2 regions of the Streptomyces sp. NPDC037083 genome follow, and region 2 is predicted to be linked to the other one. Evidence: riboswitches for the same ligand, from Rfam matches in the RefSeq annotation. Region 2 holds a riboswitch; the other holds the start of a gene.
The links. A riboswitch is a leader RNA that binds a small molecule or an ion and turns the genes downstream of it on or off. The one in region 2 is predicted to bind cobalamin.
Positions count from the first base shown of each region.

Region 1 (5,427 bases), on a different contig from region 2:
TGCTCCCCGACGATGCCGCGCACCAACAGCGCGCCCGCCGTCCCCCGACTGGGCCTGCAGCAATACTCGTACTGGAGCGAGGGGCAGCACGGCATCAACGCCCTGTTCGCCAACAACCAGGCTCGGCTTCCTCGGTACCGCCGACTACGGCAACGCCTCCGGCACCGGCCTGATCACCTACACCGACGGCACCAGCCGGCGCTGCACCCTGTCCTTCTCCGACTGGTGGAGCAACAGTGCGGCCGACGGCAGCGAGATCGTCGCCACCACCGACTACCTCAACAGCGGCGGCGGCAAGGTCCAGCAGAGGGTCAGCGTGTACGCCGCCACCGTGCCGCTCCAGGCAGGCAAGACCGTGGCCTACCTGACCCTGCCGAACGTGGGCCCCGACGCGGTGTCGGGCCAGGTTGCCATGCACATCTTCGCCACAGCGGTCGGCTGACCGCCCATCGCGGGCGGGCGCCGCGTCCTGCGGTCCCGCCGGCCGGTCCCCGCGGATCGAGCAGAGCACCGGCACGTTCGTCCCGCACCCGTGACCGATCGCATGAACCGACCGATCGCATGAACCGACCGTGCGACGCGCTTGATAGCCTCATCGGGCCAGTCGAGCCACATCCGAGGCCAGGGAATCCGGTGCGAACCCGGAACTGACGCGCAGCGGTGAGGGGGACGGGCGGGGCACGGAACGCCACTGGGAGACCGGGAAGGCGCCCCGTCCGGACGAACCCGAGTCCGAAGACCTGCTGGTGCCTCCGCGTCCCGCGCGGGGGGACGTCCGTAGGCCAGGCTCCGCGTACGAGCCCCGACCCCCGAGGCATGCCCGTGCTCCGTACCCCCGCGCTCCTCCTCGCGTCCGTCCTGCTGCTCACCGCCTGCGGCGGCTCCGGGAGCGGCTCCGAGAGCCCTGGGAAGTCCGCCGCTGCGGGCTACCCGGTGACCATCGACAACTGCGGCCACAAGGTCACCCTGGAGTCGGCCCCGAAGCGGGCCGTCTCCCTGAACCAGGGGACCACGGAGATCCTGCTCTCCCTCGGTCTCGGCGACCGCATGGCCGGCACGGCGACCTGGACCGACCCGGTGATGAAGGGGCTGGAGAAGGCCAACGCGTCCGTGCCGCGGCTCGCGGACGACGCGCCCTCCTTCGAGAGGGTCCTGGACGCCGAACCCGACTTCGTCACCGCGTCGTTCGTCTCCACCCTCGGCAAGGGCGGCGTCGCCACCCGCGCGCAGTTCGAGAAGCTGGGCGTGCCCACCTATGTTTCGCCCTCCGACTGCTCGGCGGGCAAGGACAACGACAGCGGGGGCGACGGATCGCGCAGCACACCGCTCACGCTGGACGTCATGTACGACGAAATCCGTGACCTGGCACGGGCGTTCGGCGTCGAGGAGCGCGGCGAGGAACTCGTCGCCGCGTCGCGGCAGAGGGTGCGCAGGGCCACCGCCGGACTGCACGCCTCCGACGTCTCCCTGATGTACTGGTTCGCCAACTCCCAGTCGCCCTACCTGGCCGGCTGCTGCGGCGCGCCGGGCGCCGTCACCCGCGCGGTCGGCGCGAGGAACGCCTTCGCCGACACCCATGACGAGTGGCCCCAGATCAGCTGGGAGACGGTCGCCGACCGCGACCCGGACGTCATCGTGATCGGCGACCTGACCCGCAGGCAGCAGACCGCGGAGACCGCGCAGGCCAAGATCCGCTTCCTGGAGACCAACCCCGCCACCCGTCACCTGACCGCGGTGAGGAAGAAGCGGTACGTCCTGCTCAGCGGGCAGGCGATGAACCCGTCCATCCGTACGGTCGAAGGGATCGAGAAGGTCGCCGCCGGGCTGCGGGACTTCGGGCTCGCCAAGTGAGCACCCGCCTGCTGCTGCTGACCGGCGGCGGACTGCTCGCGCTGCTCGCATCGGTCGCGGTCGCCGTGACGATCGGCCCCGCCGACATCTCCACGGCGGATGTGTGGGCGTCCGTCGCGGCACATCTGGGCCTCGGACAGGGCGCCTTGGCGCCGCTGCGCGACGGCATCGTGTGGGACCTGCGCATGCCCCGGACCCTGCTCGCCGCCGTGTGCGGGGCCGGGCTCGCCGTGTGCGGGGCCGTCATGCAGTCGCTGCTGCGCAACCCGTTGGCCGACCCGTTCGTGCTCGGGGTGTCCTCCGGCGCGTCCACGGGTGCCGTCGCCGTGGTCGTGCTGGGGGTGGGCGGGGGAGCCGTCTCCCTGTCGGCGGGCGCCTTCCTCGGAGCGCTGCTGTCCTTCGCGCTGGTGCTGCTGCTCAGCCACACCCTCGGCGACAGCGTCGACCGGGTCGTGCTGTCCGGGGTCGCGGCCATGCAACTGTTCTCCGCGCTGACCTCGTTCATCGTGCTGACCTCTGCCGACGCCGAGACCACCCGGGGCGTGCTGTTCTGGCTGCTGGGCTCCCTCACGGGCGCGGACTGGGGCCAGGTGCTGCTCTGCACGAGCGTCCTGGCCGTCGCCCTCCTGGTCTGTCTGGGCCACGCCCGCACCCTGGACGCGTTCGCTTTCGGCGAGGAGGCCGCCGCCTCACTCGGGGTCCGCGTCGCCCGCACCCGGCTGCTCCTGCTGTGCGTGACCGCGCTGCTCACCGCGGCCCTGGTCAGCTGTGCCGGCGCCATCGGCTTCGTCGGCCTGGTCCTGCCCCACACGACCCGTGCGCTCACCGGTTCCGGTCACGCCCGCCTCCTGCCGGTCACGGCCCTGACCGGAGCGGTCTTCCTGGTGTGGGTGGACACCGCCGCCCGTACCGTCCTCGACCCCCAGGAGGTCCCGGTGGGCGTGGTGACGTCCCTGATCGGCGTGCCGGCGTTCGTGGCCGTGCTCCACCGCGGACGGAGAAGGACGTGACCAGTCTGCACGCGGACCGCGTCGCCCGGCGCATGGGCGACCGGACGGTCGTCGACGGCGTCACCCTCACGCTGAAGCCAGGCGAGACCGTCGGCCTGCTCGGCCCCAACGGCTCGGGCAAGTCAACGCTGTTGAGGCTCCTCGCCGGGACCCTCGCACCCACCGCCGGGGTCGTCACCCTGGACGGACGCCCCCTGTCCGAGGCCGGCCGCCGGGCCACTGCCCGTCGCGTCGCCACCGTCGAGCAGCACGCCCACACCCAGACCGAACTGACCGTCCGTGACGTCGTCGCCCTGGGCCGCATCCCGCACCGCCGAGCCTGGGCACCGGCCTCGGCCGCCGACACCGCGGCCGTCACCGAAGCCCTGGCACGCACCGGACTGACCGGCCTCGCCGCCCGGTCCTGGCACACCCTGTCCGGCGGTGAGCGCCAGCGCACCCAGATCGCCCGCGCCCTCGCCCAGGAACCCCGCGAGCTCCTCCTCGACGAACCCACCAACCACCTCGACATCCAGCACCAGCTCGACCTGCTGGACCTCGTCGCGAGGCTGCCGGTCACCACCGTGGTCGCCCTGCACGACCTCAACCTCGCCGCGATGTACTGCGACCGCCTGCTCGTCCTGTGCGACGGCCGCGCCGTCGCGGAAGGCGCCCCGGCCGAGGTCCTCACCCCCGCCCTCATCGAGCGGGTCTACGGCGTCCGCGCCGAAGTCACCCACGACCCCGGCCACCCCGTGATCCGCTTCCTGCGGCCGGCCGCCCGGGACTGATCCTTGCGGTGGAGGGGCGCCGCGTCGCGTCGTGGCAGCCGTCGGCCGGAACCGGTGGCGATCCGAACGAGGCGCGGCTATGCCGTTGCCAGGCGCCCCGGCCCGGCTCGCCGTGCTGGGCGAGGTCGCGCGCGAGACGGGGGGCGAGCGTCAACCAGGTCGTGCCGGCCTGGCAGTTGGGCGGGGAGCTGCCGATCGTTCCGCTGGCCGGGGCGTCGTCGGTGGCGCAGCTGGAGGAGAACCTGGCCGCCGTCGGCCTGGAGCTGACCGCGGACCAGCGCCCCCGGCTGGACGCCGCGCACTGAGGCCCGGTCGGTGACCGGGGAGTAACCGAAAAGGCTACGCTGGGATCATGCCGTCCCCCCGCCGCACCGCCCGACAGGCCGACCTGTTGGAGAGACTCGTCGCGCTGCTCACGGCGGAGGGGTTCTCGGACTTCACCCTGGACGACCTCGCCGAGCGGCTGCGCTGCTCCAAGACGACGCTCTACCAGCTCGCCCGCAGCAAGCAGGGCCTGGTGGTGGAGGCCGTCAAGCACTACTTCCGGGGGGCGACCGAGGCCGTCGAGAAGCGGGTGGCGCAAACGGTCGACCCCTCGGACCGCGTCCGCGTGTACCTGACCGCCGTGGCCGAACAGCTGCGTCCGCTCTCGCGCCGGTTCCTGGAGGACGTGGCGGACTTCCCGCCCGCCCGTGAGGTGTACGAGGCCAACACGCGGATGGCCGCGGAGCGGGTGCGCCGGCTGATCGCCGAAGGAGTCTCCGACGGGGCCTTCCGCGAGGTGCACACCGCGTTCGTCGGCGAGGTCGCCGCCGCGACCATGCGGCAGATCCAGCAGGGCGAGCTCAAGGCGCGCACCGGGCTGACCGACGCGGAGGCGTACGAACAGCTCGCCTCGCTGATCGTGCACGCCGTCTCGTCCTGACCTCTGGCGCCGCCTCCGCCTCCGCCTCCGCCGTCTCCGGGCCGCCCGGCCCCTCACGCCGCTCACCCGACTCGTTCGCGGGATACCTCCGGGCACCCCGCTGGCGTACGCTTAATGATACGTTCGTACACACCGCAGTATCATTTCCGGTACTGCCAGCACTCCTACGTGGAGGTCACCATGCCTGCCACTCGCGCCCTGCCGTCCGAGGAAGCCGTCGAGCTCATCCAGCTCACGCGGACCCTCGCCGCCAAGGAACTCGCACCCCGGGTCGCCGACGCGGAGGCGGACGGGGCCTTCCCCCGGGACGTCTTCCGCACCCTCGGGCGCAGCGGCCTGCTCGGGCTGCCCTTCGCCGAGGAGGCCGGCGGCGCGGACCAGCCCTACGAGGTCTACCTCCAGGTGCTGGAGGAGGTCGCCGCCGTCTGGTCGAGCGTCGCCGTGGGCATCTCCGTGCACGCCCTGTCCTGCTTCCCGCTGGCCCGGTTCGGCACCGAGGAGCAGCGGCGCAGGTGGCTGCCGGACATGATCGGCGGTGAGCTGCTCGGCGCGTACTGTCTGTCCGAGCCGCACGCCGGCTCCGATCCCGCGGCGATGCTCACCCGCGCGGTGCGCGACGGGGACGGCTACGTCCTGAACGGCGCCAAGGCCTGGACCACCCACGGCGGTTACGCCGACTTCTACACGGTCATGGCCCGCACCTCCGACGACCGCACCCACGGCGTCTCCTGCTTCCTGATCCCGGCGGACACCCCCGGGCTGAGCGCCGACCCGCCGGAGCGGAAGATGGGCCTGACGGGCTCGGCGACCGCGACCATGCGGCTCGACGACGTCCGGGTGCCCGTGGAGCGCCGGATCGGGGAGGAGGGAC
Region 1 is NZ_JBVJSQ010000003.1:49,577-55,003, forward strand. It holds gene ACZ7DE_RS08850 (hypothetical protein) at 317-442, shown strand; cobalamin riboswitch at 585-762, shown strand; gene ACZ7DE_RS08855 (ABC transporter substrate-binding protein) at 817-1,851, shown strand; gene ACZ7DE_RS08860 (FecCD family ABC transporter permease) at 1,848-2,861, shown strand; gene ACZ7DE_RS08865 (ABC transporter ATP-binding protein) at 2,858-3,631, shown strand; partial or broken gene ACZ7DE_RS08870 (aldo/keto reductase) at 3,720-3,936, shown strand; gene ACZ7DE_RS08875 (TetR/AcrR family transcriptional regulator) at 3,984-4,556, shown strand; gene ACZ7DE_RS08880 (acyl-CoA dehydrogenase family protein) at 4,737-5,427, shown strand, end outside.
Region 1: linked by a shared signal. The riboswitch ahead of ACZ7DE_RS08855 (ABC transporter substrate-binding protein) and the one ahead of ACZ7DE_RS12880 (CbtB domain-containing protein) in region 2 are both predicted to bind cobalamin.

Region 2 (5,427 bases):
CCGCGGCCGGCGCGCTGCCCTCGGCCTCGCGTGTCGTGACGTCCGCGACGGTGCGCTGCCGGGAGACAGCCGCCGCGCTGGGCCTCGACACGGCGCAGGCGGTGGAGCCGGAGGAGTTGGCGGCGCTGGACGTCGGGCGCTGGCGGGGCCTGACCCTCGCCGAGGTCGGCGCGGGCGAGCCGGAGGCGGTGGCCCGCTGGCTCGCCGACCCCGCGTCCGCGCCGCACGGCGGGGAGTCCGTCGGGGACCTGTGCGCACGGGTGGCCGCCTGGCTGGATGCGTCGTCGCGGGCGGACGGCCGTACCCTCGCCGTGGTCGAGCCGGAGGTCGTGCGGGCGGCGGTGGTCCATGCGCTGGGCACGCCGGCGGCGGCCTTCTGGCGGCTCGACGTGCCGCCGCTCACCGCCACCTCGCTGAGCGGGCGCGGCGGCCGCTGGAACCTGCGGCTCGGGCATCCGCCGGACTCGGCCGAGGCCTCCGCCGAAGGATCATGACGCCGCATCCCGGTGACGTCGCAGCAGTGCCGCCACGGCGCAGCGCAGGCAGTCGACGTCCGGGTCCGCCGGTGCGGCTGCGGCTGCCTCGCACACCGGCCCATGCGACCCGGACGTCCCGCCTTCCCGGGGGCAGTCCTCGGCCGGGCCGGCGGCGACCAGCGTCTCCAGGTCCCGCAGAAGCCGCTCGGTGCGCTTCAGTTGCTGACCGAGGACGCGGATCCTGGCGCTCTGGCCGCCGATCTGCCGTCGGCTGTCGATGAGTTGCTCGTACTCCCGCGGTGTCAGGGCGACCGCTTCGCGGCCTCCCAGGGTGATGCGGCGCGGCTGGGGCTGTCCGGTCACCTCGGGCTCTCCGCTTCTCGCCGCTGTCGGTCCCGGGGTGCGGTCAGGTCGGCAGGGCGGGTCGATGGGACGACAGGGCGGGTCGACGGTCGATGTCGTCGCTGCCCGGAGAACGCGAGAGGGCCCCCGGACGGTTCCGTGGGCCCTCTCGTCGTCGTGTCGGTGAAATCGTCCGGTCTGGTGAAACCGTCCGGTCGGCGACGTCGTCGTGTCGGCGAAGTCGCCTTGCCGCCAGGTCAGTTCGGGGCGGGCGCCGCCGAACCCGCCGACACGGTGGCGGGCTTGGGGTGCAGCAGTCGCTCGGCCAGTTCGCCGAAGGCGAGGCCGAAGCCTGCCCACATCGTGACCTGCATGGCGAGCGAGGAAAGGCGGAACCGCCACAGCAGCGTGGCCGGGAAGTCCCCCGGAACCTCGTTGACGGCGGGCAGGAAGGCGTAGGCCAGCCCGACCACCAGCACGAAACCGAGGACGGCGACGACGGTGGCGTACCAGTTGCCGAGCCGCGGCGCGAGCCGCTTGCCGACGATGACCGCGGCGACCGCGAGGAGCACGCCGAGCACCATCATGAGGAAGTACAGGGTGGTCCGCTTGGCGATGGTGTCGTGGTCGCCGACCGCGGGCGGGTTGGCCGGGTACTTCAGGAAGGGCACGACGTACACGGTGAGCAACCCGGCCCCCGACAGCAGCAGCGCCGTGGCCCGGGGGGTGAAGCGTCCGACGCGGCCGAGGGCGAAGCAGTAGGCGAGGGCGGCGATCCCGCCGAAGGCCACCCCGTAGACCAGGACGCCGGTGGCGAGGCCGGCGGTGGACTGCAGCCCGCGGGAGACGAGTTCGACCTCGTGCTCGTGCGCGGCCGCGTGGGACTCCTCGAAGCCGATGGCGCCGTCGACGTACGGCTCGCCGAGGAAGTAGGCGACGAACAGGGCGAGCACGCCGGCCCCGAGGCCGGCGAGCATGCCCCGAACGAGCAGGTTTCTTACCGTTGCTGAGTTCATGGGTGTGCGGCGCCCCTGATCAGTGGCAGGGGAAGCCGAGGAGGTGACGGGCGTCGTGCACCCATTCGTGGACGCCCTCGCCGGAGACGACGGAGGTGGCGCCCTGCTCGGCGCCGACGAAGTAGAGCAGGACCAGCATCAGGACGCCGAAGAAGACCGCCCAGGGGGCGATTGCCTTCAGCGGCAGCTTGGCGGGTACGACGGGGGTGGTGACGGTCGGCTGGGCGACATGCTGCGCCATGGCAGGGCCTCCTCTGGGAGTTCGCGTCCCATCTCGGTGGTGCACAGGACGACGGTCCCGGGTCTGACTCGCGATGCGCCCCGTCAGTGAGAAGCGCATCGATCACAGTGGCGCGACCGTGCCGGATTTCCACCGGCTTCCGTGATCCCGTCGTCGATATCAGAGCGACGGTACCGTGTGTCGCGCCCATGGCCAATACCGCACCACCTGCCGTGATGCCGCTCTCCGCCGCGACGTGGCCCGGATCACCGCGGTTTCCCCCTGTCCGCCCGATCCTCGCCGGCCGCGGTCGGGAGCGGCGGGCGCCGGGCGCGCAACGGGAATTCCGGTCCCGTAGCCGGGTCGGGGTCGGGCAACGGGCTCCGGACCGAGTGACGGTTTCCGGCCACATGACGAGTTTCCGGTCAAGTTGCGGGCGCCGTCCGGCCCGAGGCGCTCCCAGGGGGCGGACGAAGCGTCATGCCGACTGCTGTGGAAGCGGTCGGGGAGCGGTGGCGTCCGCGTGACGCCGCGCCGCCCACAGTCCCGCCGCGAGGGCCGCGGCGGCCAGCCCCAGGACGCCCACCGCATGCGCGAGACCGCCGACTGCCGAGGCCACGGCCAGGAGTACCAGCGGGCAGACGAACTCGCCGCCGAAGAAGGCCGCCGTCCACAGTCCGGTGCCCCGGCCGCGGTCCTCGAACGCCAGCCGGGACATGGCGCTGGTGAGGAGCGCGGGCAGCAGCAGCCCCGTGCCCAGGCAGTTGAGCACCGCTCCGACGATCAGGAGCGGTGCGTCGGACGCGAGGGACATCACCGCGAAACCGACCGCGCAGAGCGCGAGGACGGCGGGCAGCATCGGGTCCGGGGAGCGCTTGAGCCGGGCGAAGGCGACCGCGCCGCCGACGGTGGCGGCGCTCGCGGCCGCGGTGGCCAGGCCGATCACACCGGAGTTCGTCACGCCGAGGTCGTCCAGCAGGTACGCCATCTCCACGGGGACGGTGTAGAAGACCATCGCCCCGAAGAAGGTGAGCGCGCAGATGCCGGCCATCTGCCGCCACGGGAACGACCCACGGGCCTGCGCCTCGCCCCGCGGCTGGGCCTGAGCCCGGACCTCGGCGGACGCCGTGCGCGCCGCGGGCCTCGGCAGCGGGTTCGGCAGGACGACGGCCATCAGCGGGGCGAGCACCAGGCTCACCGTGTAGACCCAGAAGGGCACACGCCAGCCGGCCGCCCCGGCCGCACCGCCGACCACGAAGAAGACGGTGGCGGACGCGGAGGCGCACATGGTCTGCAGGGCGAGGTACTTCACCCGGCGACGACCTGTGTAGTAGTCGCCGATCAGCGTGGTGCAGCAGGTCATGATGGCGGCCTCGGCGACACCGACCAGGGCGCGGCTGGCGATGATCGCGCCGAGCGAGTCGAGCCAGAGCGGCGCCGTGCCGAACGCGGCGTACAGGACGGTCGCCACGACCAGCAGGCGTTTACGGCCCAGCCGGTCCACGATCACCCCGGCGAACGGGGCCAGCAGCGCCAGCGCCAGCGCCGGCACGGTCAGTGCGAGAGGGACCAGCGCCTCGGCGCCCGTGCTCGACTCGAAGTGGTCCTGCATCTTCGGCAGCACCGGGGCGATCAGCACCGCCCCCAGGATGGGCAGGCAGCTGCCCGCCATCAGCAGGGTCACCCGCAGCAGATGGGCCGGGCCCGCGTCGGCGACGGGCGGGGGGACGGTGTCGTCGACCGTGACAGCAGAAGGCGGGGGCACGGAACCGGGCATGGCGACTCCAGGTGACGGCGTGAGGGACGGCTCGGGGATGACGAGAGGGACGGTTCAGGGGACGGCACGGGTGAGCGGGCACGCCGCACGGGCGCCGACCGCGGCGCGAGGCGGGCCGGGAGGCCGTACGCCGCCGGAGGATCCGGACACGGCGGCGTGCGGGTAGCGACGACTATGGGGCGGGCGGGGCGCCCGTCGCCATCCCCCGCGCGATCCGAATCCCGTATCCGGGGCATCCACGTCGTGGATGCGCGCCGCGCCACGGGTGCGGCGCGGCCGTGCACCGTTCTCAGCGACGGCCGAGCGGGGCGGGTTCGCCGACACCACGGACGCCACGGCCGTCACGGACGCCGAGGGGCACGCCCGCCCACTCGCACGTCGAGGCTCTGACGATCAAGGGGCGAACGCTTCACGCCAGGTCGCCGTGATCCGCTGGTGGGCCCGGACGAGGGGTGCCAGAGTCGGAGCCATGGCCATCGACGTCGCCGCCCTGCGGGCCCACTTCCCCTCCCTCGCCCACGGCCTCGCCTTCTTCGACGGACCGGGCGGGACGCAGACCCCCGTCCCGGTCGCCGAGGCCGTCGCCCGGACGATGACCGGCCCGCTGTCCAACCGCGGACCGGTCAGCGCGTCGGAACGCAACGCCGAGCGGGCCGTCGCCGAGTTCCGCGCCGCCTACGCGGACCTGCTGGGGGTGGCGGCGAGCGGCGTGGTGCACGGGCGCAGCGCCACGCAGCTCACCTACGACTTCTCGCGCCACCTGGCCAAGGAGTGGCGCGCGGGCGACGAGATCGTCCTCAGCCGGCTGGACCACGACGCCAACGTGCGGCCGTGGGTCCAGGCGGCCGAACGGACCGGGGCCGCCGTCCGCTGGATCGACGTCGACGACGCGACGACGGAACTCGACCTCGCCTCCTACGAGCGGGCGCTGTCGCCGCGGACGCGGCTGGTCGCGGTGACGGCGGCCTCGAACGTGCTGGGCACCAGGCCGCCCGTGCGGCGGATCGCCGACCGGGCCCACGAGGCCGGTGCCCTGGTGTTCGTCGACGGGGTGCACTACGCCGCACACCACCTCGTGGACGTGCCCGCGCTCGGGGCCGACCTGTTCGTCTGCTCGCCGTACAAGTTCCTCGGACCGCACTGCGGTGTGCTCGCCGGATCGCCCGACGTGCTCGAACGCCTCAGGCCGGACAAGCTGCTGCCGTCCTCGAACGCAGTGCCCGAGCGCTTCGAGTTCGGGACCCTGCCGTACGAGATCCTGGCGGGCGCCACCGCCGCCGTGGACTTCCTGGCCACCATGGACACGGGGGGCGAGGGGGACGGCGCGCGGGACGCTCCGGAGCCGGGCGCGTCGCGCAGGGAGCGGCTGCGGCGGTCGCTGTACTCCCTGCACGAGCACGAGAACGTGCTGCGCGCCCGGATGGAGGCGGGGCTGCGCGCGCTGGGCGCCGCCGTCACCGTCCACTCGAAGGCGCCGGACCGCACCCCGACCGTCCTGATGGCCCTGGAGGGCCGGGACGCCCGGGAGGCGCAGGCGCATCTGGCCGCCCGGGGGGTGGTGGCCCCGGCGGGCTCCTTCTACGCCTACGAGGTCTT
Region 2 is NZ_JBVJSQ010000004.1:171,491-176,917, reverse strand. It holds gene ACZ7DE_RS12895 (histidine phosphatase family protein) at 1-494, shown strand, start outside; gene ACZ7DE_RS12890 (hypothetical protein) at 489-839, opposite strand; gene ACZ7DE_RS12885 (CbtA family protein) at 1,076-1,834, opposite strand; gene ACZ7DE_RS12880 (CbtB domain-containing protein) at 1,854-2,075, opposite strand; cobalamin riboswitch at 2,112-2,269, opposite strand; gene ACZ7DE_RS12875 (MFS transporter) at 2,533-3,831, opposite strand; gene ACZ7DE_RS12870 (cysteine desulfurase-like protein) at 4,301-5,427, shown strand, end outside.